DNA from 2 places in the Bradyrhizobium sp. SZCCHNR1015 genome. Region 2 is predicted to be linked to the other one. Evidence: predicted binding sites of a transcription regulator. Region 2 holds the regulator's gene; the other holds the start of a gene.
The links. The regulator HrcA, encoded in region 2, represses chaperone genes, less so after heat shock. The targets are predictions, from matches to a motif close to GTTAGCACTCNCNNNNNGNGAGTGCTAAC.
Positions count from the first base shown of each region.

Region 1: a site for HrcA is predicted at 3,162-3,190, ahead of groES (co-chaperone GroES). Genes of this name have one in related genera too.

Region 1 covers NZ_JAUEYW010000015.1:248,209-255,227, forward strand. The annotation lists gene lepB (signal peptidase I) at 68-850, shown strand; gene groL (chaperonin GroEL) at 1,016-2,656, opposite strand; gene groES (co-chaperone GroES) at 2,804-3,118, opposite strand; gene QX128_RS25630 (usg protein) at 3,499-3,783, shown strand; gene QX128_RS25635 (cupin domain-containing protein) at 3,992-4,570, shown strand; gene QX128_RS25640 (acyltransferase family protein) at 4,793-6,814, shown strand; gene QX128_RS25645 (NupC/NupG family nucleoside CNT transporter) at 6,752-7,019, opposite strand, start outside.
Region 2 covers NZ_JAUEYW010000023.1:92,796-99,814, reverse strand. The annotation lists gene hemW (radical SAM family heme chaperone HemW) at 1-829, opposite strand, end outside; gene rdgB (RdgB/HAM1 family non-canonical purine NTP pyrophosphatase) at 816-1,460, opposite strand; gene rph (ribonuclease PH) at 1,457-2,170, opposite strand; gene hrcA (heat-inducible transcriptional repressor HrcA) at 2,345-3,433, shown strand; gene grpE (nucleotide exchange factor GrpE) at 3,564-4,184, shown strand; gene QX128_RS30775 (hypothetical protein) at 4,340-5,275, opposite strand; gene QX128_RS30770 (hypothetical protein) at 5,486-6,994, opposite strand.

The DNA.
Region 1 (7,019 bases), on a different contig from region 2:
TTCATTTGGTGATTGCGCAGGCTCGGGCCTTCCCTCATCCTCAGGGTGTGAAGAGGGGGAAGACGCGATGACGAGCCTGGAGGTGGGCGCGACCGGGCCGAGGCGCGAGCCGTGGTGGGCGATCGTAGCGATCTTCATCGCGGGCTTCGTGGCTCTTTGCCTGCTGCTGGCCTCGCCGGTGCTGATCCGCACCTTTCTGTTTCAGCCGTTCAACATTCCTTCATCCTCGAACATTCCAACGCTTCTCGTCGGCGATATCTTCTTCGTGTCGAAATATCCCTATGGCTACAGCCGCTTCACTTGGCCGTTGTCATGGCCTTCGTCGCTGCCGCCGTCGGCGCGGATCTGGGGTGCGACGCCTGCGCGCGGCGATGTCGTCGCGTTCTTCCTGCCGAAAGACAATGCGACCGTCTATATCAAGCGCGTCGTCGGACTGCCCGGCGATCGCGTCCAGATGAAGGACGGAGTGCTCTACATCAATGATACGGCCGTCGCGCGCGAGCGGGTCGAGGATCTGATCGGAGAGGCGGCCTGCGGGGGCGATGCGACCGAGCGCGTCAAGCGCTGGCGCGAGACCTTGCCGAATGGCGTGAGCTACGAGACGCTGGATTGCGTCAGCAACGGCTTCTTCGACAACACCAATGTCTTCGTCGTGCCGCCCGGCCGGCTGTTCATGCTCGGCGACAACCGTGACAACTCGACCGACAGCCGCGTGCTGTCCCAGATCGGCTATGTGCCGATCGAGAACGTCATCGGCCGCGCCGCCATGATCTTCTTTTCGGCCGCCGGTGCCGGCAAAGGCAGGCCCGGCCGCATCCGCTTCGAGCGGATCGGGACGATGGTGAGGTAGACCGGTCGCGGATGTCGTAGCCCGCATGAGCGAAGCGACATGCGGCACTGCCGACTCTGCTTCTCGAGACCCCGGATATCGCTTCGCTCATGCGGGCTACGCTCTGAGCAAAGAAAAGGGCGCGGCTTTCGCCGCGCCCTTGGTATCTTCGCGAGGAGGCCGGACTTAGAAGTCCATGCCGCCCATGCCGCCGCCCGGAGGCATCGCGGGGCCGCCGGCGTTCTTCTTCGGCAGCTCGGCGACCATCGCCTCGGTGGTGATCAGCAGGCCGGCCACGGACGCTGCGTTCTGGATCGCGGCGCGCACGACCTTGGTCGGGTCGATGATGCCCTTGGACACCATGTTCACGTAGTCGCCCGACTGCGAGTCGAAGCCGTACGCATACTGCTCCTTCTCGAGGATCTTGCCGACGATGACCGAGCCGTCCTCGCCCGCGTTGATCGCGATCTGGCGGGCCGGAGCGGAGAGCGCCTTGCGGACGATCTCGATGCCGGTCTTCTGGTCCTCGTTCTTGGCGCGGACGCCCTTGAGCTGCTCGGAGGCCCGGAGCAGGGCGACGCCGCCGCCCGGCAGGATGCCTTCCTCGACAGCCGCGCGGGTCGCATGCATCGCGTCATCCACGCGATCCTTGCGCTCCTTGACCTCGACCTCGGTCGCGCCGCCGACGCGGATCACCGCGACGCCGCCGGCGAGCTTGGCCAGACGCTCCTGCAGCTTCTCACGGTCGTAGTCCGAGGTGGTCTCCTCGATCTGCGCCTTGATCTGCTGAACGCGCGCCTCGATGTCGGCCTTCTTGCCGGCGCCGTTGACGATCGTGGTGTTCTCCTTGTCGATCATCACCTTCTTGGCGCGGCCGAGCATGGAGAGGTTGACGTTCTCGAGCTTGATGCCGAGATCTTCCGAGATCGCCTGGCCGCCGGTCAGGATCGCGATGTCCTGCAGCATGGCCTTGCGGCGGTCGCCGAAGCCCGGCGCCTTGACGGCAGCGACCTTCAGGCCGCCACGCAGACGGTTCACGACCAGGGTGGCGAGAGCCTCGCCCTCGACATCCTCGGCGACGATCACCAGCGGCTTGCCGGTCTGCACCACGGCCTCGAGCAGCGGCAGCAGCTCGTTCAGCGACGACAGCTTCTTCTCGTTGATGAGGATGTAGGCGTCGTCCATCTCGACGCGCATCTTGTCGGCATTGGTCACGAAGTACGGAGAAATGTAGCCGCGGTCGAACTGCATGCCCTCGACGACGTCGAGCTCGGTCTCGAGCGACTTGGCTTCCTCGACGGTGATCACGCCCTCGTTGCCGACCTTCTTCATGGCGTCGGCGAGGAACTTGCCGATCTCGGAGTCGCCGTTGGCGGAGATGGTGCCGACCTGGGCGATCTCGTCGTTCGACGTGACCTTCTTGGAGTTCTTGACGAGATCGGCGACGACCGCCTCGACCGCGAGGTCGATGCCGCGCTTCAGATCCATCGGGTTCATGCCGGCGGCAACCGCCTTGGCGCCTTCGCGCACGATGGCCTGGGCCAGCACGGTCGCGGTGGTGGTGCCGTCGCCAGCCGCATCAGCGGACTTCGAGGCGACCTCGCGCACCATCTGCGCGCCCATGTTCTCGAACTTGTCGTCGAGCTCGATCTCCTTGGCGACGGTGACGCCGTCCTTGGTGATGCGCGGCGCGCCGAACGACTTGTCGAGGACGACGTTGCGGCCCTTCGGACCGAGCGTGACTTTCACGGCATTGGCGAGAATGTCCACGCCGCGCAGCATGCGGTCGCGGGCTTCGACGCCGAACTTTACGTCTTTCGCTGACATATTGGGTTTCCCTGGTTTTGATCGAGATCCTCGTCCTGAGGAGCCCGCGCAGCGGGCGTCTCGAAGGACGAGATGAGGAGGTGGTTGGGGCCTCATCCTTCGAGACGCCGGCTCAAGCCGGCTCCTCAGGATGAGGGGCAACGGCGCTTAGGCGGCCTTCTTCTTGGCCGCGGTGTCGGTGAGAACGCCCATGATGTCGCTCTCCTTCATGATGAGCAGCTCCTGGCCGTCGATCTTGACCTCGGTGCCCGACCACTTGCCGAACAGCACGCGGTCACCGACCTGAACGTCGAGCGGGACCAGCTTGCCGCTCTCGTCGCGGGCGCCGGGGCCCACCGCGATCACTTCGCCCTGCGAGGGCTTTTCCTTGGCCGAGTCGGGGATGATGATGCCGCCAGCGGTCTTCTCTTCGGCGTCGATGCGCTTGACCACGACGCGGTCGTGAAGCGGACGGAAAGCCATACAGTCCTCCTAAGGTATTGAAGCGATTGTCAGTTTCTGGAGATTTGGCAGTCGGCGCCGGCGAGTGCCAGCACGCGGGCTGGATTTAGGGGAGAGTTTTATGCCGGGCAAGGCCTTGTAGCAGAAAAATTAGCAGTCGATCGCGGGCTCTGCCAAAGCGTTCCGACAGCGTTAACGGAGGCGGAACGAACCGCGAAACCCCGTATTAGCACCTGGGCTAAGTGGCTGCTAATGCAGCATTTTTCAACATGTCGTTAAACATTTAAGCTTGAGATGGGTTGAGGACATGCGTCACATTTCTAGGCAGTGAGCGCATCGTTGCCGGGTGGCTCCATCCCCGGTTGGCCACACGGACATGCGCTCCAGAAACGGAGGTTGGCATGGTGTCGAGGGTTGAGGTTTCCGAGGACTTTCGGAAACAGGTGCTGGGTTACGGGCTGACGACCGCGCAGATCCTGTATCGGATGCCGGACCATCGCTCGCTGCTGCAGACCTATGTCTGGCAGAACTACGACCTGTTTCCGAAATTCCCTGCGCTGCAGGACTTCCTGGCGTTCTGGGAGGAGAAGATCGAGGGCCCGCTGTACTCGGTCACCGTGGCGCATTCCAAGCTGATCAAGCCCGCCGAACTGCGCGCCGTCGACGGCGTGTTCGTGCTGCATTGAGCTGACAACCACCGCTGCCGCCTCGTAGCCGGTGTCTTCCGGGGCGTGCGCAGCGCGAGCCCGGAATCCATCGGGCGGCAGAACGCGCGGGGGAATAGATTCCGGGCTCGTGCTGCGCACGCCCCGGAATGACGACCTTTGTTGGAGCGGCTGCTGGGACTCTCCAATATGTGCTACCCTCGCGACGAGGACACGCAGGGAGAGCGCCATGGCCAAGAAGAGCCGCAGCACCACATCATCGTCACGCGCCGCCGCGAAGGCTGCGCCGCGTAAGGTCGCAAAGACAAAGCCGACGGCGAAGAGTGTCGCCAAGACAGCCGCCAAGCCGGGCAGGGCGGCCACACCGTCCGCGCGCAAGGCGCTCGTGAGCAAGGGGCGGCCAGCACCGGCGCCGCGCCGGCGCAAGCAGAAGGTCGCGATCAGCCATCACCGCGAGGAGGACTTCAAGGCCGACGGCCTGCGCGCCTATGCGCATTATCGCGACCTCGGCATCGCCGACGCGACCCACGGTCTGGCGCGCGCGCATGTTATCCGCATGCTGCCACCGTGCAATCCGCAGGAGGTCTCCAAGCTGCACACCCACGCGGTCGACTTCCAGATGGTCTATGTGCTGAAAGGCTGGGTGAAGAGCTACCTCGAAGGCGTCGGCGAGACGCTGATGAAGGAGGGCAGCTGCTGGACCCAGCCGCCGAAGATCCGCCACATGATCCTCGACTATTCCGACGACGTCGAGCTGCTCGAGGTGATCCTGCCGGCCGACTTCAAAACCGTCGAACTGTCGACGTAAAGCCGACAGAAATGGATGGAAACATCCGCGACGCGGTGGACGGCGGTCCCATCGCGCGTGTGTGTTGACATCCGGTCTCGCGTCATTGGGACGGATGGGCCGGCAACGAATCCGTCAGACGTGTTCGTCGCGGGCTTGCGTAAAGGCGTACCCGTCCCGTTGCCGCGCTTCGTCGTCCAGTTCGCTCCGACCATTGCGTGCGCGCCTCGCACGCGTGCATCGATGCAGCCTCGCATCGCCAACGCGGGCGCCGGCTCGGCTTCAGGTGCAGGCCATCGCGAGGACATCGACTGGCTGCGCGCCATCGCGGTGCTCTCCGTCGTCGCATTCCATTTCGAGGCGCCGGCGATCTTCGGCGGCTTCGTCGGCGTCGACATCTTCTTCGTCATCTCAGGATACCTGATCACCGGCATCATCGCGGCAGAGATGGCGCAGGGCCGCTTCTCGTTCGCGCAATTCTACGAGCGGAGGGTGCGGCGGCTGCTGCCGGCGCTCTACGCCATGGTGGCGTTCGCGGCGCTCCCGGCGTCGCAGGACATGCTGGGCTCCGAGCGCGCCGAGTTCCTCCGTTCCGCGGCCGCCGTCGTCACCTTCACCTCGAACATCTTCTTCTGGCTGCAGTCCGGCTATTTTGACCACGCGGCGGTCGAGAAGCCGCTGCTGCATACCTGGTCGCTGGCGGTCGAAGAGCAGTTCTATCTGGTGCTGCCCGTGGTGGTCTGGGCCGTGCTGCGGCTGGCGCGCGGCCACAGGCTCGCGCTGCCGGTCACTCTCGCGCTGCTTGCCACAGGCTCGTTCGCGCTCGGCCTGATGCTGATGCGCGGCGGCGCGTCCGCGAGCGCGTTCTTCCTCAGCCCGCCGCGGGCCTGGGAATTCCTGCTCGGCAGCCTGGTCGCGATATCCGGCCTTCCCGCGCCGCGGCCGGGTCTCGTTCAGCGCGGCGCCCGCGCGCTGTCGCTGCTGCTGATGGCGGTGCCGATCCTGGCGCTGCGCCCCGGACCGGGCTTCCCCGGCGTCGACGCGCTGGCGCCATGCCTCGGTGCGGCGCTGTTCCTGTGGAGCGGCGCCGGCGTGGCCAATGTGCCGCGCAGCCCGCTGTCGCCGCTCGGCGTGGCGGCGTTCTTCGGCCGCATCTCCTATTCGCTGTATCTCTGGCACTGGCCGCTGTTCGCCTTCGCGCGCTTCGCCAAGCCCGGTCTCGCGCTCGACGGCTGGGAGCGGGCGGCCCTGTTCGTCCTCACGGTCGCGGTCGCCACGCTGTCCTGGCGCTTCATCGAGCAGCCGTTCCGCAACCGCCGGCTCGCGGCGACTCCGCGCGCCGCGTTCGGTCTTGCGGCGCTGGCGAGCCTGCTGCTGCTGGCCGGCAGCGGCGTCGGCCTGCTGCGCGCCGGCGCGGTGTCTGACAACGACCGCGCGGCGCAGCGGCTGGACGCCTACAATGCCTACGACATGAAGCCGGTCTATCGCTACGGCACCTGCTTCACGACACCGGACGGCCGGGTCGCCGAGGATTGTCTGCAGGCGGTGGCCGGCAAGACCAATGTGCTGCTGTGGGGCGACAGTTTTGCGGCCCACTACTATCACGGCCTCAGGGCCCAGCTCGATCAGGACACAGTCAACATCATGCAGGCGAGCCAGCCCACCTGCATGCCGACCTTCAGCGCGGAGACGCAGGGCGTCGCGGCCTGCCGCGCCCTGGCGAGCCAGATGCGCGACTATTTCGCGCAAGCGCGGCCCGACCTCGTGGTGATGTCGGCGGACTGGCTGGAGAACGCGCGCCCGCCGCGGTTCGCCGGCATGGTGCGCGACCTCAAGCAGACGCTGCAACGGCTGCAGGAGGCCGGCATTCCGGTGGTCCTGCTCGGTCCCTCCGTGCAGTTCCGCGCGCGGCTGCCGTCGATGCTGGCACGCGCCACCCTGCGCGGCGTGACGCCCGATCCCGCGGCATTCGTCCGCTCGGACATCTTTGCGCTGGATGCCGCGATGCAGGCTGCGCTGCCGAGTGGCGAGGGCTTTTCCTACGTCTCGATCCTGTCGGCGGTCTGCGAGGACGGCCGCTGCCCGCTCACCGCCGGCGACGTCCCGCTGTCCTTCGACCACGCGCATCTCACCGCGGCGGGCTCGCGCCATGTGATGGCCCGGATCGCGCCGCTGCTTCTCCCGCAGGCGACGGAGCTCAGCTTACGTCAGCAGGCCGACGATCGCACCCATCAGACAGGTGGTGAGGGTGCCCGAGACGATTGACTTGAGGCCGAGCGCGTTGATCTCGTCGCGCCGCGTCGGCGCCATGGTGCCGAGGCCGCCGATCATGATGCCGAGGCTGGCGAAGTTGGCGAAGCCGCACATCGCATAGAGCATGATCAGCCGCGCGCGCGGATCGAGCGCGCCTGCATCGAGCTTCGCCAGCTCGACATAGGCGATCAGCTCGTTCAGCACCGTCTTGGTGCCC
Region 2 (7,019 bases):
CGAGCCGGCCATGGGCGCCGGGACCGATGCCGGCATATTCCTGGCCACGCCAATAGATCAGGTTGTGCCGGCACTCCGCGCCTGGGCGGGCATGGTTGGAGATCTCGTAGGCCGGCAGCCCGTGACGGCCGCAGACCTCCTGCGTGACGTCGTACAAGGTGCGCGCCAGGCCTTCATCCGGCGTCTTCAGCTTGCCCGCGGCATGCAGGCCGAAGAATGGCGTGCCTTCCTCGATGGTCAGTTGATACAGCGACAAATGCTCGGCTGCCTCGCTGATCGCGCGCGTCAGCTCCTCGGTCCACATCGCCGGCGTCTGGTCGGGCCGGGCATAGATCAGATCGAACGAATAGCGCTCGAAGGCATTGCGCGCGATCGCCACCGCCTTCATCGCCTCCTCGGCCGTGTGCAGTCGGCCCAGCATCTTGAGCGACGCATCGTCCATCGCCTGGACGCCGAGCGAGACGCGGTTGACGCCGGCAGCGCGGTAGCCGGCAAAGCGCGTCGCCTCGACGCTGGTCGGATTGGCTTCCAGCGACACCTCGACGTCAGCGGCGACATGCCAGTGCCGGCCGATCGCGTCGAGAATCGCGCCGACGGTCTGCGGCTGCATCAGCGACGGCGTGCCGCCGCCGAGAAAGATCGAGCTGACGGTGCGCGGCCCAATGCGGGCGGCGGTGGTCGCGATCTCCTGGGCGAAGGCGCGGGCGTAGCGCTCCTGGTCGATGGCCGCATGCCGGACATGGCTGTTGAAGTCGCAATACGGACATTTCGACAGGCAGAACGGCCAGTGCACATAGACGCCGAACGCTTCGCTGTCAGCGCTGGTCAAGGCAGATCTCCGCGAGCTTCACGAAGGCGCGCGCCCGGTGCGACAGGCCGAGGCCGAGCGGCGGCAGGCCGTGCTTCTCGATGCTGGTCATCTCGCCGAACGTGCGATCGTGCCCTTCTGGCAGGAACATCGGGTCGTAGCCGAAGCCGGCCGTGCCGCGCGGCGGCCAGACCAGCGTGCCGTCGACCCTCGCCTCGACCTCCTCGACATGGCCGTCCGGCCATGCCACGCACAGCGCCGAGACGAAATGAGCGCCGCGCTGGTCGGCACCCGCGGCGCCGCGCTCCTGCAGCAGGCGCTCGATCCGCGTCATCGCGCCGGTGAAATCCTTGTCCGGTCCGGCCCAGCGCGCCGAATAGATCCCCGGCGCACCGTCGAGGGCGTGAACCACGATGCCGGAATCGTCGGCAAAGGCCGGAAGCTGCGCGGCCTTGGCCGCGGCGACCGCCTTGATGCGGGCGTTGGCCTGGAAGGTCTCGCCGGTCTCGTCCGGCTCGCCCAGGCCGAGATCGCCGGCCGACACCGCCTCGACGCCATGGGGGGCGAGCAGCTCGCGCATCTCGGCAAGCTTGCCGGGATTGTGGGTCGCGATGACGATGCGACCGGTGAGCCTGCGGCGCGGACCGTTCACGCGACCGCCATCTTCTGCAGGTCGACCAGCCGCGCGACGCCCTTGCGGGCGAGCGCCATCAGCGCCAGGAACTCGGCCTCGGTGAACGGCGTCTTCTCCGCCGTGCCCTGCACCTCGATGATGCGGCCGTCGCCGGTCATGACGAAATTGGCATCGGTCTCCGCCTCGGAATCCTCAGCGTAGTCGAGATCGAGCACCGGCGTGCCGTTGTAGATACCGCAGGAGATCGCGGCGACGTTGGCGCGCAGCACCTCGGTCTTGATCATGTTGCGCGACTTCATCCACTTGATGCAGTCGGCCAGCGCGACCCAGGCGCCGGTGATCGACGCCGTGCGCGTGCCGCCATCGGCCTGCAGCACGTCGCAGTCCACCGTGATCTGGCGCTCGCCGAGCGCTTCCAGGTCGATCGCGGTGCGCAGCGAGCGGCCGATCAGGCGCTGGATCTCGACGGTGCGGCCGGTCTGCTTGCCGGCGGAGGCCTCGCGCCGGGTTCGCTCCAGCGTGGCGCGTGGCAGCATGCCGTATTCGGCGGTGATCCAGCCGCGTCCCTGGCCCTTGAGCCAGGGCGGCAGCCGGTCCTCGAGCGTGGCGGTGACCAGCACATGGGTGTCGCCGAACTTCACCAGGCAGGAGCCCTCGGCGTATTTGACGACGCCGCGTTCCAGGCTCACGGCCCGCAGTTCATCCGGTGCACGGCGGCTCGGCCGCATGATTCTCTCCGTGAAAGAGGCGAAAGAGGGTGTTTGACGGCCTTGTAGGAGCCGCGACCGGCAGCGGCAAGGGTTTATCAAGGGCCCGTCGCTCCCGGAGCCCCCTCCTCATGACCGGCTTGCCACCGAGCCGCCGCATGGACACATTATAGGCAGCTGGGAGGAGTGCATCTGGTGGCCCACCACGATCCGATCAACCTGATGACACCGCCGGCCGGTCTGGCGCAGCTGAACGAGCGCTCGCGCGAGATCTTCCGGCAGATCGTCGAAAGCTATCTGGCGACCGGCGAGCCGGTCGGCTCGCGCAACATTTCGCGGCTGATCGCGGTTCCGCTGTCGCCGGCCTCGGTGCGCAACGTCATGGCCGATCTCGAGCAGCTCGGCCTGATCTACGCGCCGCACACCTCGGCCGGCCGGCTGCCCACCGAAGCCGGCCTGCGCTTCTTCGTCGACGCCCTGATGCAGGTTGGCGACATGACGGAGGCCGAGCGGCAGTCGATCCAGAGCCAGCTCGCGGCCGTCGGCCGGGCGCAATCGGTCGAGGCGGCGCTGGATGAAGCGCTGACCCGGCTGTCGGGTCTGACCCGTGCCGCCGCCGTGGTTCTGACCGCCAAATCCAACACCCGGCTGAAGCACATCGAGTTCGTCAGGCTCGAGCCCGAGCGCGCGCTCGTCGTTCTGGTCGGCGAGGAAGGACAGGTCGAGAACCGGGTCCTGACCCTGCCGCCGGGCGTGCCGTCCTCGGCATTGACCGAGGCGTCCAATTTCCTCAACGCCCGGATCAGAGGGCGGACGCTGGCGGAAGCGCGGCTCGAGCTCGAGACCGCGCTGGCGCACGACCGTGCCGAGCTCGACCAGCTGACGCAGAAGGTGATCGCCGCCGGCGTCGCGAGCTGGTCCGGCGGCGACAGCGACGAGCGGCAGCTCATCGTGCGCGGCCACGCCAACCTGCTCGAGGACCTGCATGCGCTCGAAGATCTCGAGCGTGTCCGGCGGCTGTTCGACGATCTCGAAACCAAGCGCGGCGTCGTCGATCTGCTCGGGCGCGCGGAGAGCGCGGAAGGTGTCCGCATCTTCATCGGCTCGGAGAACAAGCTGTTCTCGCTGTCGGGCTCGTCGACGATCGTGTCGCCCTATTCCGACGCCACGGGTCGCATCGTCGGCGTGCTCGGCGTCATCGGTCCGACCCGGCTCAACTATGCCCGGGTGATTCCGACGGTCGATTATGCCGCGCGCCTGGTCAGCCGGCTGCTGGGTGGCTGATGCGTGAGATGGTTAATCCGCGGACGGCGTCTCCGGCGGGCCGGTCAGGCTGCGCTTGATTTTCGACGCTCAAAGCACGATATCCCGCCCCATATCCCCAAACCCGTCAGCCGAACTTGCGAGTCTGTCCATGACCGATCCCGACCTGCATAAGAATGATCCGGAAAACCCGGCGCAGGCCAGCGAACCCGTCGTCTCCAAGCCCTACATCATGCCCGATGATCCCGAGGCCGGCTCGGCAGAGGCCCTGGCCAAGGAGGCGGCCGACGCGCGCGACAAGATGCTGCGCACGCTGGCGGAGATGGAGAATCTGCGCAAGCGGACCGCCCGCGAGGTCGCCGATGCGCGCATGTACGGCATCACCGGCTTCGCCCGTGACGTGCTCGACATCGCCGACAATCTGCAGCGCGCGCTCGATGCCGTGCCGGCGGAGACGCGCGACAATGCCGATGCGGGCCTGAAGTCGCTGATCGAGGGCGTCGAGCTCACCGAGCGTTCGCTGCTCAACACGCTGGAGAAAAACGGCGTCAAGAAGTTCGATCCGACCGGGCAAAAGTTCGACCCCAATTTCCAGCAGGCGATGTACGAGGTGCCGGATCCGTCGGTGCCGTCCGGCACGGTGGTGCAGGTCGTGCAGGCCGGCTTTATGATCGGCGAGCGCGTGCTGCGCCCCGCCCTGGTCGGCGTGTCCAAGGGCGGCGCCAAGGCGGCGCCCGCGGCGAGCAACGATCAGTCGAACAGCGCCGCCTGACGGCGAGCACGGGCACGCATTCTGCGGCCGTCCTGTTGTCGAACGAAGAAGCCACGGGCAGCGATGCCCGTGGCTTCTTGTTTGTCGGCGCGACCTTGTAGTTCGTCTCGCGGCGAGCAGCCGGCGTGATCACGCCGTCCGATGCCGGGCTGGTCTCAGCCTCTTGGCTGGATGCCGTCGCGGACGGCACGGAACCGCGGGAAGGCCGCCGACCACTGGTCGCGCGGCGCACTGCCGATGATCCGCAACGTGTTTGGCCCGCCGAAGCGCAGCCACTGCACCACCGTCACCGGCGTATTGTCCTTGCCGCTGGTGGCGTCGATCCGGGTCTCATAGGCCGGCTGGCCGTCGATGCGGATCGGCTCGGACATCGTGATGCGCGCTTCGCGGACGCCCGGAATGGTGGTGGCCGCCTGTTGCGCCACGCGCGCGCGGTCGCCCGCCTCCGGGGCCACGCCGGCCACCAGCCCGATCACCACGAAGGGCGCGGCCTCGAATCCCTTGTCCTCCTCGCCGTCGGCGAGGATCAGGGCGCCCGGCCCGAGCGTGCGGATGGTCTTGAACCCGGAGAGGTCGGTGACCTTGAACGGCATCATCGCGAGCTGCTCGTCGACCGGAACGTCCTTGCGGACGACGGCGGAGGCGAACATCTGGCGCACGGCATCGTCGGTGTAGATCCGGCTCGCGGTCTCCGGGATCTGCACGGCCACGTAGCCGGAGAAGCCGTTGCCGGGCAGGATCATCGAGTAGCGCCGCACCGGCGTGTTGCCATCGCGGCCGTTCTCGACGGTATAGTAGGCGGTGCCGGCGGCGGTCTCGATGCTCTCCGGCTTGACGCTGCCGGTCCCGGCGGGATTGGCGGTAAACGCGTTCTTCACCTCGCCATAGGCGGCGGCGGGCAGTTCGGTCAGCAGCACCTTCACGCTCTGGTCCTCGGTTTCGAAGCCGGAGAACGTCTTGGCCTTGGCGAGCCCGACCAGCGGCGCGAGCCCGATGCGGACGCCGGGCGGAAATACGGCGTCAGTGGCCCATGCGGGGTGCAGCAGCGAGATCAGCAGGGTGGCCGCGGTGAAGAGTCGAACGATCATCATCAAACATTGCCTCGTTGACCGGGGCCGCGCGCCGAGGCGGTCGGGGGTCCTCGCCAGCGTGGTCTTCGGCGGGCACGCTTTTAGCGGCTTTGCGCCCCCCGCAACAGGCCGGGCGCGCGGTTTTGATCGCCTGCGGCGATCGGCGCGCTCCGGCGGGGCGCATTTCGCGGCTCATTTCGCCTCGAAAGGCGGATTCAGGATGGTCCAGCGCTAGCCGCGCTTCAGGATTTCGACGCCGTCGACGGTCTGTACCAGCACATAGGGCGCGAGCAGGGCCCTGAGCTCGGGGTCGGAACGCGCCCAATCGCCCCAGTCGCTGTTCTGATTGTCGATCAGGACGACGTCGGGCGGCTGCTTCCGGAAGTCGGCGATGATCCCGGCGCGTTCGCGTTCCACATAGGGCGCGAGCCGCTGCGCCGTCTGTGAATCGATGGTTCCGTCCTGTTGCGATCGGCGGACGATTTCCCGGACCCAGAACGCCTCCTGGCGCGAGATCCAGGTGCCACCGAGGGTCCGCACCATCGGGTGGCCGATGACCGCGGCCGCGCTCAGCACCAGCATGCTCGGTCGCGGCCCGAGTCGCGCCACCTGGGCTTCAATCTGCCGGACGTCGACGCTGCCATTGAACCAGAAGCAGGTCTGCACGAACAGCACGGCGCCGGCGAGAGCGGTGGCGACCTGCGGCCAGCGCCGCATGTCGCGGCGGGTGTCGATCGCCGACGCGGCGAGGCCGGCGGCGAGCAACGCCAGCGCGACCATGGGATAGGCGTGATAGCCCCAGCCCTTCTGCTGCGCGACGAACGACACCAGGAATCCGAGCGATCCGGCCAGCGTGGTGAAAGACGCCGCGTCGCGCGCGTGCTGCCGGCGTTGGAGGAGGAGAATGGTGATCGCTGCGGCAAGCCACAGGCCCATCGGCAGGGTCACGAGGATGGTCGGCACCGGCGCCTTCAGGAGCAGATAGACGTCGCGGACCAGCGGATAGATGAGCGTGAAATATTCGGGAAAGAACAGGTAGATACAGGCCGCGTTGAGCAGCACCAGCGCCGCGGCGATCCAGTTCTCCAGCGCGAACAGCACGCGCCAGTCGCGCGCCTGAGCGGCGGCGGCGAGAATGCAGAAGCCGGCGCTGAAGGCGAAATAGGGCTTGAAGCTCATCGTGAGGCCGGCGCTGAGCCCGGCGATGAGCACGGCGGCCGGGCCCACCCGCTCGCCCCTGGCGCGCAGGATGTACACCGCGATCGCCGGCAGGATCGTGATCAGGGCCAGGTGTTCCCGCTGGCCGAAATCATACATCGGCGCGATCAGGAGCAGGGCGGCCGTCCACGCCGCCAGCCAACCGTCGGCGAGGCGATGGCGCAGCGCCGATGTCCGCAGCACCAGCCACACCAGCGTCAGGGATGCCGCGGCCAGCGCGAAGATCAGGATGTTCGTCGCCAATTCGGGCCTGAGATGGATCGCACGCGCCAGCGCGACGGCCAGCAGATAGACCGATCCGGCCATCGGCGGATTGGTCTCGAGGATGTCGACGTAGAGCCGCTGGCCATCGAGCATGCGCTCGCTGACGAGGAGCCACCAGCTGACATCGACATTGAGGGGAAGGGTGTATCGCAGCCACGCCGCTGCAACCACGATGGCGCAGATCAGCAGTCCGGGGAACGTGGCCTGGCCGGCTTCGCGCGCACGCTGCGGAAAGCCCCAATCGGTGTCGATGACCATGCCTCATTCCCGTCCCAGGAGTGCG